DNA from 3 places in the Idiomarina loihiensis L2TR genome. Region 2 is predicted to be linked to each of the others. Evidence: predicted binding sites of a transcription regulator. Region 2 holds the regulator's gene; each other region holds the start of a gene.
The links. The regulator MetJ, encoded in region 2, represses methionine synthesis genes. The targets are predictions, from matches to a motif close to TAGACGTCTAGACGTCTA.

Region 1: a site for MetJ is predicted at 1,261-1,278, ahead of metK (methionine adenosyltransferase). Genes of this name have one in related genera too.
Region 3: a site for MetJ is predicted at 2,407-2,424, ahead of msrA (peptide-methionine (S)-S-oxide reductase MsrA). Genes of this name have one in related genera too.

Annotation. Positions count from the first base shown of each region.
Region 1 is NC_006512.1:2,368,838-2,373,940, forward strand. Features, by position in the region: gene metK (methionine adenosyltransferase) at 33-1,178, opposite strand; gene IL_RS11370 (16S rRNA (uracil(1498)-N(3))-methyltransferase) at 1,294-2,025, shown strand; gene gshB (glutathione synthase) at 2,036-2,980, shown strand; gene IL_RS11380 (YqgE/AlgH family protein) at 3,041-3,598, shown strand; gene ruvX (Holliday junction resolvase RuvX) at 3,595-4,029, shown strand; gene IL_RS11390 (hypothetical protein) at 4,067-4,357, shown strand; gene IL_RS11395 (hypothetical protein) at 4,379-5,103, shown strand, end outside.
Region 2 is NC_006512.1:2,636,401-2,641,503, reverse strand. Features, by position in the region: gene IL_RS12645 (bifunctional aspartate kinase/homoserine dehydrogenase II) at 1-972, opposite strand, end outside; gene metJ (met regulon transcriptional regulator MetJ) at 1,147-1,470, shown strand; gene IL_RS12635 (IS110 family transposase) at 1,581-2,612, shown strand; gene IL_RS12630 (malic enzyme-like NAD(P)-binding protein) at 2,929-4,173, opposite strand; gene rpmE (50S ribosomal protein L31) at 4,415-4,633, opposite strand; gene priA (primosomal protein N') at 4,801-5,103, shown strand, end outside.
Region 3 is NC_006512.1:2,179,059-2,184,161, reverse strand. Features, by position in the region: gene trmJ (tRNA (cytosine(32)/uridine(32)-2'-O)-methyltransferase TrmJ) at 1-108, shown strand, start outside; gene iscR (Fe-S cluster assembly transcriptional regulator IscR) at 175-654, shown strand; gene IL_RS10480 (IscS subfamily cysteine desulfurase) at 685-1,842, shown strand; gene msrA (peptide-methionine (S)-S-oxide reductase MsrA) at 1,839-2,384, opposite strand; gene ndk (nucleoside-diphosphate kinase) at 2,551-2,982, shown strand; gene IL_RS10465 (bifunctional tRNA (adenosine(37)-C2)-methyltransferase TrmG/ribosomal RNA large subunit methyltransferase RlmN) at 3,068-4,204, shown strand; gene IL_RS10460 (tetratricopeptide repeat protein) at 4,238-4,693, shown strand; gene IL_RS10455 (RodZ domain-containing protein) at 4,714-5,103, shown strand, end outside.

The DNA of each region.
Region 1 (5,103 bases), 270 kb from region 2:
GGGTACAAGCAAATTTATAGGCAATATTTTGTTTAAATATCAGCCTGTAAATCGGCAGCTTTGTCAGTTTGTTCCCACGGCAGGTTATCCCGGCCAAAATGCCCGTATGCCGCTGTCTGTTTATAGATTGGGCGTTCCAGGTCAAGCATTTTGATTAATCCGTATGGGCGCAAGTCAAAATGACGACGCACCAGCGCAATTAATTGCTCTTCTGAGTGCTTAGACGTACCGAAGGTATCGATGCTAATTGAAGTTGGCTCTGCCACACCAATGGCGTAAGAAATTTGCAGCTCGCAACGTTCAGCCAGACCAGCAGCGACCAGGTTCTTAGCAACATAACGCGCTGCATAAGCGGCACTGCGGTCAACTTTTGACGGGTCTTTACCCGAGAAGGCACCACCGCCATGACGCGCCATACCGCCATAGGTATCGACAATAATCTTACGTCCGGTCAGCCCGCAGTCACCCATAGGGCCGCCAACCACAAAGCGACCGGTTGGGTTAATGTGAAACTGCGTGTCTTTTGAAACCCACTGTTCCGGCAATACAGGCTTGATAATTTCTTCCATCACCGCTTCGCGCAACGTTTCCTGAGTAATGTCTTCTCGGTGCTGAGTAGAGAGCACGACCGTATCAATGGCAACAGGCTTACCGTTTTCATAAACGAAGGTCAGCTGACTTTTTGCGTCCGGACGCAACCAGTCCAGTGTGCCGTTATTGCGTACTTCCGACTGGCGCTGCATAACCCGGTGCGCGTAAGTAATAGGAGCAGGCATTAAAACTGAGGTTTCGTTTGAGGCATAACCAAACATTAAGCCCTGATCACCGGCCCCCTGCTCTTCCGGGTTAGCACGGTCAACGCCCTGATTGATATCACCACTTTGCTTACCAATGGCATTTAAGACAGCACACGAAGCACCATCAAAACCCATATCAGAGTGTCGGTAACCAATATCTTTTACGGTTTGACGCGCCAAGTCTTCAACATCAACCCAGGCCTTTGTCGAAATTTCACCACCAACCAGTACCATGCCGGTTTTCACGTAGGTTTCACAAGCAACACGGGCTTTAGGATCTTTTGCTAAAATTGCGTCTAAAACTGCATCGGATATCTGGTCGGCAATTTTGTCCGGATGCCCTTCGGACACTGACTCTGAGGTAAACAGGTGACGTGACATATGCCCACTATTCCTTAATTTTAATGAAATCGTTTAATACTGGTTGCATAATGTAACCGATCACTCTGTTTTTTTCTACTTCTGGACGTCTAAAAGTCCGAATAAGGCTGACGACATGCGAGTACCGCGGATTTATCACCCCGCCTCTATAAGCTTACAAAATGAAACCGAATTGAGTGCGGATGCTTTCCAGCACCTGATCAAAGTATTGCGTTTGAACGTAGGTGATAGCATTGTTTTATTTAACGGTGACGGCCAGAACTACGAGGCGAAAATTACCTCAGTGCAAAAAAAGTCAGCGCAGTTTGTTGCAACCAGCAGTCAGGCTAACGCATCTGAGTCACCGGTCAATATTCATTTGGCGCAAGTTGTTTCACGCGGCGACCGCATGGACTTTGTACTGCAAAAGTCGGTAGAGCTGGGAGTAACCGAAATTACCCCGCTGTTCAGTGAGCGCTGTGGTGTGAAATTAAGTGGCGACAGGCTGGAAAAGAAACAACTGCAATGGCAGAAAATTGTCCATTCTGCCTGCGAGCAATGTGGCCGTAGCGTGGTTCCACAAGTGAAGCCAGCACAGCAACTCACTGATTTTATTGCAAGCAGCTTTGAAGGGTTGCGCCTGACCTTAGACCCAACCGCCACCCAGCCGTTGTCGTCATTTCAGCAGGCCGAGAAGGGAATACAATTATTGATTGGTCCTGAGGGCGGGTTCACTGATACTGAAGTCAGTGCCGCCGGACAGCTGGGGTTTAAACCCATGCGTTTAGGACCAAGAATATTAAGAACAGAAACCGCCGCGCTTTCAGCGCTAACCGCCGTGCAGTATCAGTTTGGCGACTTAAGCTAAAGGAGTTTACATGAAGAAGTTAGCTATGGTGATGGACCCTATCGCCACCGTTAAAACCGAAAAAGACACCAGTTTTCGTTTATTGCTGGAAGCTCAGGCGCGTGGTTATCAGTGTTTTTATCTGGAAATGGGCGACTTAGTCATTGATAACGGCCAGCCAATGGCCTTTGCGCGGGAAGTTCGTGTTCAAGATCAAAAGACAGACTTTTACAGCTTAAGCGACAATGAATACCGCCCGCTGGAGGATTTTGACGTCATTATGATGCGTAAAGATCCGCCTTTTGACAGCGAGTTTTTATACGCCACACAAATTCTGGAACTGGCCGAACAGCGCGGTAGCCTGGTGGTGAATAAACCGCAAAGCCTGCGCGACTGTAACGAAAAGCTTTTTACTTCGTGGTTCGCAGACTCTATTGCCGACACGCTAGTGAGTTCCAGAGCGGATGTCATTAAAGCTTTCCATAAAAAACACGGTGAAGTGATTTTAAAGCCGCTGGACGGTATGGGCGGCGCTTCAATTTTTAAAGTGGGCGCCGATGGTAGTAACTTAGGCGTTATTATTGAAACTCTGACCGAAAAAGGTCAGCGCTACGCCATGGTGCAAAAGTACTTGCCAGAAATTAAAGACGGCGACAAACGTATTTTAATTATTGATGGTGAGCCTGTGCCTTATTCTTTAGCCCGTATTCCCAGTGCCGGAGAAACTCGCGGAAACCTTGCCGCTGGTGGCAGCGGCCGCGCCCAGCCTTTATCGGACAGTGACTGGGCTCTGGCTCGTAAAGTGGCACCAGAACTGAAAAAGCGTGGGCTCATTATTGTTGGACTGGACGTTATTGGCGACCGCATTACAGAAATTAATGTGACCAGCCCGACTTGCATGCGCGAAATTGAAAACGCCTACGACATCAATATTGCTGAATTGGTCTTTAAGGCAATAGAAGAAAAGTTGAATTGAAATTCAACTATGCGCCCCCATGTTGTAAGTAGAGATTATCGTTAAGGAGTCGGTGAATCGATGAACAGTTTGCAGAACCATTTATTGATAGCAACACCTATGCTGAACGATCCAATGTTTAAACGGACCGTGACCTACATCTGCGAGCACAATGAAGAAGGCGCTATGGGCTTAGTTATTAATCAGCCTGCCGATTTAAGCGTAACCTCGCTGCTGGATAAACTGGAAATTGTTTACCCGGAAAATAACCAGCACTTGCAGGGCAGCGTTTATCAGGGCGGGCCTGTAGGCCGTGAGCGTGGCTTTGTGATCCACCCTCCGCAGGACAATTGGCGCGCCAGTCAGAAGATGAGTGACGATATTATGGTGACCACCTCGCGCGATATTCTGGAAGCTCTTGGATCATCTGCTGCGCCACCACAGTTTCTTCTGACGTTAGGTTACGCAGGCTGGGAAGCCGGACAACTGGAAGAGGAGCTAGGGGAAAATTCCTGGCTGGCAATTCCGGCAGACCCGGAATTGCTGTTCAATACACCACCCTCCGAGCGTTGGCAAAAAGCCACCGAGCAACTGGGGTTTGACGTGTGGCAACTGGGGCCGGATGTAGGACACGCATGAGCACAGTAATAGGCTTTGATTTTGGCACCAAAAGTATTGGCGTTGCGGTGGGCCAGACTATAACAGCAACTGCATCGCCTTTAGCAGCCATTACGGCCAAAGAAGGCATTCCCGACTGGCAACTGATTGAAAAGCTGTTTGCCGAATGGCAACCCGAACAGTTGGTAGTGGGCTTGCCCTTAAATATGGATGGCACCGAACAGCCACTAACCCAAAAGGCCAAAAAGTTTGGTAACCGCTTACATGGGCGCTTCGGTTTACCGGTAGCATTTCAGGACGAACGCCTGACTTCGACCTCGGCACGAGAAAGCCTGTTTGCTGAAGGTGGCTTTCGTAAACTGAAAAAAGGTGCGGTTGATAGTCAGGCTGCATTAATTATTGTTGAAGATTTTATGAACGGTTATTTGCCAAAAAGCGATAATTCGTTATAGTGTCGTCAGTAATAAGTTAAAGCGATAGGAGCTGGCCTTGTTTGGTAATGAAGAACCCTATTCAGTAACAGGTAACACCATTTTACTGAAAGACGAAAATAAAAAACTACTTTTAGTTACTGGTCCTCGTTACCAAAACATATTGGTTTCGCGCGGCTCTGTAGAATTAACGGACATGCCGGCTGAGCGACGCCCGGGTTTCCGGATTGTGACTCTGCAGGAAGTCTTTAAAAAAGACAAAACCTACTTTTTTGTTCGTGCCGGTGGCGTCGAGTATCAAGTTGACCTTAAATTTGAAGACAGCCCTATTACAGAAATGAAGTTCTAGAAATTAACGGGAGTAGCCAGAATGACACATAAACTCTGTGCTGTTGTCTGGTTACTCTTTGTCATCCCCTCTGCCGCGTACAGCCAAAACTTCTTCCAGCTTAACGAAACCGAAAACGATCAACTCGCTTTTTCTTACCAGTGGCGTGATTTCAATGATCGCCAACAGTCATTCAGTTTCCAGGTCGATAAAAAAGAGTTCCTACAGCCGCTGAAGCGTTATCGCGGGTTTAACCGGGAACGCAGTCAACGCGAACTGGCACATCAACTCAACCGTTACATTAAGCAACAACAGTGGCAAGGCATTCAGGCTCGTTTAACCCCGCGCCAGCAGTCCGTTGAGTTGGTTACGGCTAACGCCAGAACAGCACAAAAACAGCAACAACTTAACGACTACAAAAAGCGCTTACGTGACTATTACCATGAGCGCTGGGACGATTATCTTAATGCAAACTTCTACCGCCAGTTGAGTTTGCCTCCGGGTGAGCAGGGTATTATCCCTGATCATCCGGCTATAGCCAGTGAGGTAACTCCAACGCTGAAGCCGTTAATAAAAGCTATTGGTGAGCAGTTAGGTACGAATACACAACGTAATTACATCAACTATGTTGCCAGCTTTATTCAGCAAATACCGTACAACGATTTAAACAGCAAACTGGATAGCCGGGGCGATGGCTTTGTCCCTCCGAATCAATTGCTTTATTACAATCAGGGGGACTGCGACAGCAAAGTCACCTTAATGACATC
Region 2 (5,103 bases):
CACCACCTCAGACAGCGAAGTGAAGACTTTTCCGCGGGGCTGGGTATTTTGGAACTGACCAATACGCGTTTGCTGATTTTCTACTTTTAAACTGGAACGAACGGAAATGACCATGCGCTGGCGGTCGACCGGCTGAAAGGTTCTTGGGTGCAGAACCGGGCTGCCAAGACGCGCCAGTTCTTCGGCTTCGGTCCAGTCAAGTGTGGGTAAGCTGACTACGCGCTCAACTTTGCGCGGGTCTGCCGAGTAAACGCCGGCCACGTCTTTCCAGATAGTAACCTGACGTGTATCCAGCAGACTGCCTACTAAGGTTGCTGAATAGTCACTGCCGTTACGCCCCAGAGTTAAACTTTCGCCGTGTAAACCGCGGGCAATAAAGCCGGTAACAATAAAGCGGGTGCCCGAGTGAGGAGCCACTCTTTGTAATAGTTTTTCACGCGAGTGTTCTACCTGAATAACGGGTTCAGGAGCATCTGCGGCGAGTAAAAAGTCGCGGGCATCAATGTGGTCGGCGCGGGTACCCTGCTTTTGCAGTAAAGCTGATAACAAACGGGCAGACCAGAGCTCGCCGTACGAGAGTAACTCTGCGTTATGGCTAATGGTTTCGTCGCAGGCTAACCAACGACGCCAGCGAGCGAAGTCTTGTTGCGACTGTTGCAGAAGTTGCTGCTGCAAATTACCGCTTAATAATTCGGTGATCAGCCCTTGCTGAAAACTCTCTAATTGATCGAGCAGAATGCTGGCGGTGTCGCCTGGCTGCGCCTTAGCATTAATAATGGCAAGAATGCGGTTGGTTGTATCTCCGGCTGCCGAAACAACGACTAAGTCGCTGGCACCAGCGTACTCGGTGACAATTCGGGCAACGCGGCGATAGCAGAACGCATCAGCAAGACTGCTGCCGCCAAACTTATGCACCTGAACGCTGTCGGCAACGGCTTGCTTTTGCTCTTCTGTGAGCTGAGTTGTTGTCATTCCGCCTTCCTTAACTACTCGCTTGAATTAGGTAACTGCTACTAAGGCTAAAATATTGTCAGGCAAATGTCAGCAACTTTTAGCCATCTAGACGGATAAAATTTGACGGGGTCGTTCATTCGGGTACAATTCATTATAACTTATGTGGTTTTGTTATATAGCGGGACAATAACAATGAAATGGAACGGCGAATATATTTACCCTTATGCTGAACACGGTCGTAAGAGTCAGCAGGTGAAAAAAGTTACGGTCTCAATACCCACGCGCGTGTTAAAAGTACTGACCGATGAACGAACCCGTCGCCAAATTAATAATCTGCGCCATGCTACCAACAGCGAACTATTGTGTGAGGCGTTTTTACACGCTTTTACCGGTCAGCCGCTGCCGGAAGATGAAGACTTGCAAAAATCCAACCCGAATAAAATCCCCAAAGCTGTGCGCGAAGAGCTGGAAGCCCGGGGATTACCTATTCCAACCGATGAAGAGTTGGACGATTAAACAGTGCGTGTGGCCGTAGCCTGATGAGATGGTCCCCTCCCTCCTAAGCGGCATCGCAATGTGCCAATATAGAGTTTCGAAGATTCTATAGAACGGAGTGGAGAGGACCAATGGCTATTGTAAACAGAATTGCCCTGGATTTGGCAAAGGATTTTATTCAGGTTTTGGCGCTGGATGAAAATGAGCAGGAAGTTTTTAATAAAAAACTGCGCAGCAATAAAGTGTTAGCGAAGCTGGCGACGCTGAGCCGTACGGATGACTGTGAAGTAGCGGTTGAGTCCTGCGGCATGAGTCATTACTGGCGCCGCGAATGTGAAAAGCTGGGTTATAAAACGGTGGCGTTGCCACCGCGTTTCGTCAAAGCGTACCTGCAGGGTGAGAAGAACGATGCGAATGACGCCCGGGCAATAGCCGAGGCGGCATCACGACCCAACCGTCAGACGGTCAGGCTGAAAAGCATTGAGCAGCAGGACTTAGCATTGATGGTCAATCAGCGGGAAGGCTTCGTGCAGACGAGAACGCAGTTCTCGAATAGGTTGCGGGGGCAACTGGCCGAATACGGCATTCTTTTACCGAAGCGAGTCGGTACGATATTACAGAGAGTACCGGAGGTACTGGAAGACGACAGCAATGCGCTGACGCTTCAGTCACGGGACCTCATCAACCGGCTCTATCAGATGCTGCGAGCGGTGGATGAAGAAGTTAAAGCGCTGGATAAGCACTTAGCGACACAGGCCGAAAGGAATGAAGACAGTCAGCGGCTGATGACCCTGCCGGGTATCGGACCGATAACAGCGACCTCGCTGCTGGCACTGATAGGTGATGTGAGTGAATTTAAACGCGGCCGCAACCTGTCGGAATACCTGGGACTGGTACCACGGCAAAACAGCAGTGGCGGTAAAGACCGTTTAGGCGGTATTACCAAAAAAGGGAACACCAAACTCAGGACACTGCTGGTGCATGGCGCCCGCTCGGCACTGCGGGTGGCACAACAGCGCCACGACAGGCTGAGCCTCTGGGCACAGGATGTCGCTAAACGCAGAGGCAACAACGTTGCAGCGGTGGCACTGGCTAACAAGCACGCCCGGATAATCTGGGCGATGTTAAAGAATAAAGAAGATTACCGGATGACTGCTGCTTAACAGCATTCAGTAAAAGAGCACAGCGAAGGTTCATTCCTTCCGGGAGTTGCAAACGTCAACAGGATGGTAAAATAGGGTAAACCGACGACAACTGAGACTGTTGAACGTCCGTACATAAAGTACGTTAGCCTGATAAGCCAGTTGTCGTGCGGAGTTCATCCAGGCCAGGTGCGCAAAGCGCGCACCATAAACAGGCCGTATATATGCGAGCGCCCCGACATTTACCACGAGTTGCCGTTGCAAAACGGGAGGGGACCATATATGACGTTCACGTCAGGAATGGCACCTCACCTGACATAAATGTCAGGCTACGTGATTAATCCTGCATATAATTTTTTGGTAAATCGATTTTAGCTGCGCCGGACTTCACCGCGGCTTCGGCAACGGCGCGCGATACGCGTGGACACAAGCGCGGGTCAATTGGCTTAGGAATAATATAATCACGGCCGAAGGTTAATTCTTTGACACCGGCCGCTTTCAATACCGATTCCGGCACTGGCTCTTTCGCCAGCTGACGAATAGCTTCCACTGCTGCAACTTTCATTTCGTCGTTAATCGCAGTAGCACGCACATCTAATGCACCGCGGAACATAAACGGGAAGCATAAAACGTTGTTCACCTGGTTCGGGTAGTCTGAGCGTCCGGTGCCCATAATCAGGTCATCACGTGCGGCCATAGCGGTTTCCGGCTTAATCTCCGGGTCTGGGTTAGAGCAGGCAAACAGAACCGGGTTAGGTGCCATAAGTTTTAGCTCTTCTGCGCTGAGTAAGTTTGGTCCTGAAACCCCAACAAAGATATCGGCACCTTCAATAACGTCTTTTAGCGTACGTTTGTCAGTATTGTTGGCAAACAGCTGTTTGTATTCGTTTAAGTCATCGCGACGGGTGTGAATAACGCCTTTTGAGTCGAGCATATAAATGTGCTCGCGTTGTGCGCCACATTTAATTAAAAGCTCCATACAGGCAATGGCGGCAGCACCGGCACCAAGGCAAACAATGCGAGATTCTGCCAGGTTTTTACCCTGAATTTCTAACGCATTCAGCATACCGGCGGCCGTCACAATGGCAGTACCGTGCTGATCATCATGGAATACCGGTACATTGCAGCGCTCTATTAAGGCTTGTTCAATTTCAAAGCACTCAGGGGCTTTAATGTCTTCTAAGTTAATACCACCAAAGGTATCGGCAATGTTAGCAACGGTATTGATAAAGTCCTGAGTAGTACGATGATTCACTTCAATATCAATAGAGTCGAGTCCGGCGAAGCGTTTAAATAGAAGAGCTTTACCTTCCATGACCGGTTTTGATGCCAGCGGTCCCAGGTTTCCTAAGCCAAGAATGGCAGTTCCGTTAGTAATAACCGCAACCATATTGCCTTTGGCCGTATAACGGTAAGCCGCGTCCGGGTCCTGAGCAATTTCCCTAACCGGCTCTGCGACGCCCGGACTGTAGGCCAAAGCTAAATCTTTGCTGGTTTCTGCGGGAGTGGTGAGTTCAACCGAAATTTTACCCGGGGTCGGGTATTCGTGGTAATCCAGTGCCTGTTGGCGAAAATCTGTCATGCGGTGATACCTGAGTCTGGTTATCAGAATGCCAGTCAGTCTATCGCTTTTATGCTAAGAAACAAATCTTACCTCCGTCTTTATGCCGAATGACGAGAACTAAATTTAATGAGTGTTCAAAAGTACACCAGTTAACTTTTCGTTAACAATAGGAGGTTTAGGCAAGCGGGCACAAAAAAAGGCGCTGTTTAGCGCCTTTCTCTTAAGATCTGCTATTAAGCAGCGTTTTCTATAGGTTTTCTTAGGAGTCTTTCTTGCCCAGAGCACCAAAACGCTTCTTAAATTTATCAACACGACCACCAGTGTCCATTACACGTTGCTTACCAGTGTAGAACGGGTGGCACTCTGAACAGACGTCCAGGTGAAGATCTTCTGAGCGGGTTGAACGCGTTTCGAACGTGTGACCGCAAGAACAGCTGACTTTTAAAGTCTCGTACTTAGGATGAATACCTTGTTTCATGGGGTTACCTCAGTTATGGGCCGCATCGCCATTCGATCCAAAGCCGAACACCATGCGCAAAAAAACATCAATGAATTAAGAGCCGCGCATTTTATGTGATCCTGAGCCTGTGATCAAGTAGAATCTGCTGCCTTGTATTCTGCGCGGTAGCGTTCCAGAATAGAGCCATGAAGCAAGCCAGCACCGGTAGCGAACGACGTTATAAAGTCGCACTGCCGCTACCTCTTCGACAAACCTATGATTATCTGTGCAAAAGTGCCGAGCCACTGCCGCAGGGAGTCCGCGTGCGCGTGCCTTTTGGCCAGCGTCAGCTAGTGGGTTACGTGGTTGCCGAAGCCAGTGACGAACCGCCAACATTTGAACTGAAGTCGGTTGCTTCGGTTCTCGATGAGCAGCGACTGTGGCCGGATGATATCTGGCAGCTGGTGCGCTGGTCTTCCGACTACTACCATCATTCATTGGGGGATGTA
Region 3 (5,103 bases), 460 kb from region 2:
ATGACGAAATTGCGTCGTTTATTTAACCGAGCCCGCCCGGAAGAAAATGAAATTAATATTTTACGTGGCATCTTAGCCTCTGTGGACAAATCAACGGGTAATACTTGACTAAAATAGTCGGGAATGTAGAATCTCAATACATTAACGATGAATTAAACAGCAGAGGAAACCACCATGCGCCTGACGTCAAAAGGTCGATACGCAGTAACAGCTATGCTGGACGTTGCGCTTTTTACGGCAAATGGTCCCGTGCCGTTAGCGGATATTTCTGAGCGTCAGGGAATATCTCTGTCGTATTTAGAGCAGTTGTTTTCGCGCTTACGTAAGCATGGGTTGGTGGACAGTGTGCGAGGTCCCGGTGGTGGTTATCGTCTGGGCTGTGCCGCAAACGATATTTCTGTTGGTGCCGTTATTCACGCGGTAGACGAGTCAATTGATGCAACACGTTGTCAGGGTAAAGCTAACTGTCAGGGCGGCGAACGTTGTTTGACCCACTCTTTGTGGGAAGGGTTAAGCGACAGAATATCCGACTTTCTCGACGGTATTACGCTGGCCGAGTTGATGAAGAAAGAGGACGTCGGTGACGTTCTGAATAGGCAGAATGCGTTGCATAACCACAGTGAAGAAGAGATTAAGTTAAACTCTCACCTATAATATTGCCTTTAAGTTGTCAGGAGCAAGCAAGTGTCTAAGTTACCTCTTTATTTTGATTATGCTGCAACCACGCCGGTAGACCCTGTTGTAGCAGAAAAAATGATGGGATGTTTAACGCAGGATGGCTTGTTTGGTAACCCGGCATCGCGTTCGCATAAGTACGGCTGGCAGGCAGAAGAAGCTGTCGATATTGCCCGGAATCAGGTTGCTGACCTTATTAATGCCGACGCGCGCGAAATTGTTTTTACCTCAGGTGCGACTGAGTCAGATAACCTCGCCATAAAAGGCGCAGCTCAGTATTACTCAGATAAAGGCAAACACGTTATTACACTTAAAACCGAGCACAAAGCGGTTTTAGATACCTGTGCGCAGCTGGAAAAAGAAGGCTTTGAAGTGACGTATCTGGATGTCGGAACAGACGGCTTGCTGGATATGGATTTGTTCCGCTCAGCCTTGCGCGAAGATACGGTGTTAGTGAGCGTAATGCTGGTTAATAACGAAATAGGTGTGCTTCAGGATATAACCACTATAGGTCAATTGTGCCGTGAAAATGGCACAATATTTCATGTTGATGCTGCACAGGCCGCCGGAAAACTTCCGATGAATATGGTCACGTTACCTGTTGATTTAATGTCACTTTCTGCGCACAAGATGTATGGCCCTAAAGGTATTGGCGCATTGTATGTACGCCGCACTCCGCGAGTTCGGCTGCTGGCGCAAATGCATGGCGGGGGTCATGAGCGTGGCATGCGCTCAGGCACGTTACCAACTCACCAAATTGTCGGTATGGGTGTAGCGGCGGAACTGGCTCTTAACGAGCTGGAACTGGAGCCCGCACGAATTGAAAACTTGCGTCAGCGACTATGGAAAGGGGTTAGCCAGTTAGAAGGTGTAACTTTGAATGGCTCTGACCAGCAACGGGTTCCGCATATTACTAACATCAGTTTTGCCGGAGTTGATGGTGAACTGTTGCTAATGGCGTTAAAAGATCTTGCGCTCTCATCGGGCTCGGCCTGTACGTCGGCCAGTGTTGAACCCTCGTATGTGTTAAGAGCATTAGGCGTTGAACATGAGCTGGCAATGAGTTCATTGCGCTTTAGTATTGGGCGTTACACGTCCGAAGCAGATATCGATAGTGCGGTAGAGCTTATCCACCGCACTATCGGAACCTTAAGAGGCGCTGCTTAGTCCTTAAGCAGGCCAGCAAAGGTTTTACGGAACTTAGCCAGCTTCGGTGAAATTACCGCCTGACAATACGGGTTTTCCGGGTTTCTGGCGTAGTAGTTTTCGTGGTAATTCTCTGCCGGGTAAAAAGTCCCTAACTCAGTCACTTCCGTTACGATAGGAGCTGCAAATGCTGCATCGGCTTCAAGTTCCGCAATAATACTTTCCGCTTCACGTTTTTGCGCGTCGTTATGATAAAAAATTGATGTGCGATATTGAGTACCCACATCGTTACCCTGACGATTCACCTGAGTTGGATCGTGCAAAGTGAAAAAGATTTCTAAGATTTGACGGTAAGAGATCTGCTCTGGATCGTACTGGAGTTGTGCAACTTCGGCATGTCCTGTTTCGCCACTGCAAACCTGCTCGTAAGTTGGATCGATGGTATGCCCGCCAGTGTAGCCCGATTTAACCGACTGAATGCCTTTTACCTGAAGGAAGGCTGACTCAACACACCAGAAGCAACCCCCACCAAGAGTGGCTTGTTCATATTCATTGTTCGCCATGTCAGAACTCCTTATCGTCAAATAGACGTCTATATGGCTATATAAGTTCTCTCATCCTAGCTGAGAATGAATGAAAAAACAATCACTGGGTATTCGATTTCTGCGCCGATCTCACGTATAATCCGCGCGACTGATTTATCCCTTAATTTTATTGGAGTTTATAACCATGGCTTTAGAGCGCACTCTATCAATTATCAAGCCTGATGCAGTTGCAAAAAACTTAATCGGCGCTATCTATAACCGTTTTGAATCTGCTGGTCTTCGCATTGTTGGTGCTAAAATGATGCACTTAAGCAAAGAACAGGCAGAAGGTTTCTACGCAGAACACAAAGAACGTCCTTTCTTTGGCGCTTTGGTTGAATTCATGACTTCAGGCCCTATCGTTGTTCAGGTTCTTGAAGGTGAAGACGCTGTACGTAAGAACCGCGACATCATGGGTGCTACGAATCCTGCAGAAGCACTGGCAGGAACTATTCGTGCCGACTATGCTGAAACTATAGACGAAAATGCGGTACATGGTTCAGATGCAACTGAATCTGCTGCACGTGAAATCTCTTACTTCTTCAGCGACGAAGAAGTTTGCCAGCGCACTCGCTAAGACTGTATTCGAATGTAGCCTGATGCTATTGCATCAGGTGAGAGCCTGACGGAAACGTCAGGCTGCATCAGAAAACCGGAGCTTTATGACCAACGCAATAGATAAAAAAGTGAACTTACTCGACCTGAATCGTGAGGGAATTAAAGAGTTCTTTCGTGAAATGGGTGAGAAACCATTTCGTGCTGAACAAGTAATGAAGTGGCTGTATCACTTTTGTGTCGATGACTTTGATGAGATGACCAATCTTAATAAAGCCTTGCGTGAAAAGCTCAAGCAAGTCGCTGAAATACGCGCGCCTGAAGTTCGCGAACAGCAGCAGTCATCGGACGGTACGATTAAGTTCGCCATGACCCTGTTTGACGGTCAGGACGTGGAAACAGTATGGATACCCGAGGGTGATCGCGCTACTTTGTGCGTGTCTTCTCAGGTTGGTTGTGCATTAGAATGCACTTTCTGCTCAACCGGGGCTCAAGGCTTTAACCGTAACCTCAGTGTGGCAGAAATCATCGGTCAGGTATGGCGGGTGAATCAGCTGTTAGGGGCTTATGGCAAGACCGGAATTAAACCCGTAACGAACGTGGTTATGATGGGCATGGGGGAACCTTTGCTTAACTTAAACAATGTAGTTCCGGCAATGGAGCTAATGTTAGATGACCTGGGTTTCGGTTTATCCAAACGCCGCGTTACGTTAAGTACTTCAGGTGTTGTTCCTGCGTTGGAAAAACTGCGTGAACGCATTGATGTGATGTTGGCTATTTCGTTGCACGCGCCAGACGATGAGTTGCGCAACGAGATTGTACCTATTAATAAGAAGTACAATATTGAAGAATTTCTGGCATCCAGCCGTCGTTATGTTGAGCAGTCAAAAGCTCAGCGTAAAGTAACGGTAGAGTATGTCATGCTGGACCATGTGAACGATTCAACCGATCAGGCACATGCGCTGGCAAAAACCTTAAAAGATACCCCGAGTAAAATTAATCTTATTCCATTTAATCCTTTCCCGGGTTCGGACTACGGACGCTCCAGTAACTCGCGAATTGACCGTTTTGCCAAAGTGCTTATGGAGTACGGTTTGACGGTAATGGTACGGAAGACTCGTGGGGATGATATCGATGCAGCTTGCGGGCAATTAGTGGGCGATGTCATCGATCGTACAAAACGTATACTGAAACGTCAGCAGAAACAGCGTGGTGGGGAAGCAATAGCTGTAAAGACCACGTAAATTAACAGAATCGCAGGCACAAGGAGTGTGATAATGCGAACCGCTTTATTATTGATAGCCGCAGCGCTATATGGTTGTACCGCTAACCCTGAACAGTCGGTATCTGTGGGTAATGATGTACGGTTGCAGCTTGGACTTGCTTATTTGGCGCAAGGGAAATTGAAGCTTGCGCATCCGCATTTGCAAACCGCATTGACGAACAATCCCCGGTCTCTGGATGCCAATCTTGCCTTAGGGCAATGGTATTTAGCGACAAATGACGTTGATTCTGCTTTGTCACTTTACCAACAGACATTATCATGGCAACCTATGAGCGGTGCATTGTACAATAACTATGCGGTTGCACTGTGTGTGGCTGGTGACTGGGAAAAAGCACTCAGGTATTTTGATAAAGTGACATTGGATCCAGTGTATCCACATCATGCCAGAGCTGAGGCCAATAAAGCCGAATGTCTGGCTCGGGTAGGTCACGACGCAGCTCAACCATAACAGGGAAACCCCTTACAATCATGACTGCTGAAAACGAATCAACACAAGATAACAAAAAGCCAGAATCGGAAGCGGCACAAGAAACAGAGCAAAAGCCGAGTAAAGGTCCTGGTGAAATTCTGAGAGAAGCCCGTGAAGCTAAAGGTTTAGAGCAACGCGAGGTTGCAGACCAGTTGCGTTTGCGAAAGCAGATTATTGAATTACTGGAAGCCGATGATTATTCAACTTTCTCTACGGCAACCTTTATTAAAGGTTATTTACGCTCTTACGCCAAACTGCTTGATTTAGACGATACCGAGCTGTTTGAGGCTTATAAAGCCAGAGGCTATAAAGAAGTTGAAAGCAGCCAGATGCAGAGCTTCTCAAGACGTAAAAAGCATGAAGAAAGCGACAACCGCTTAATGTTAATT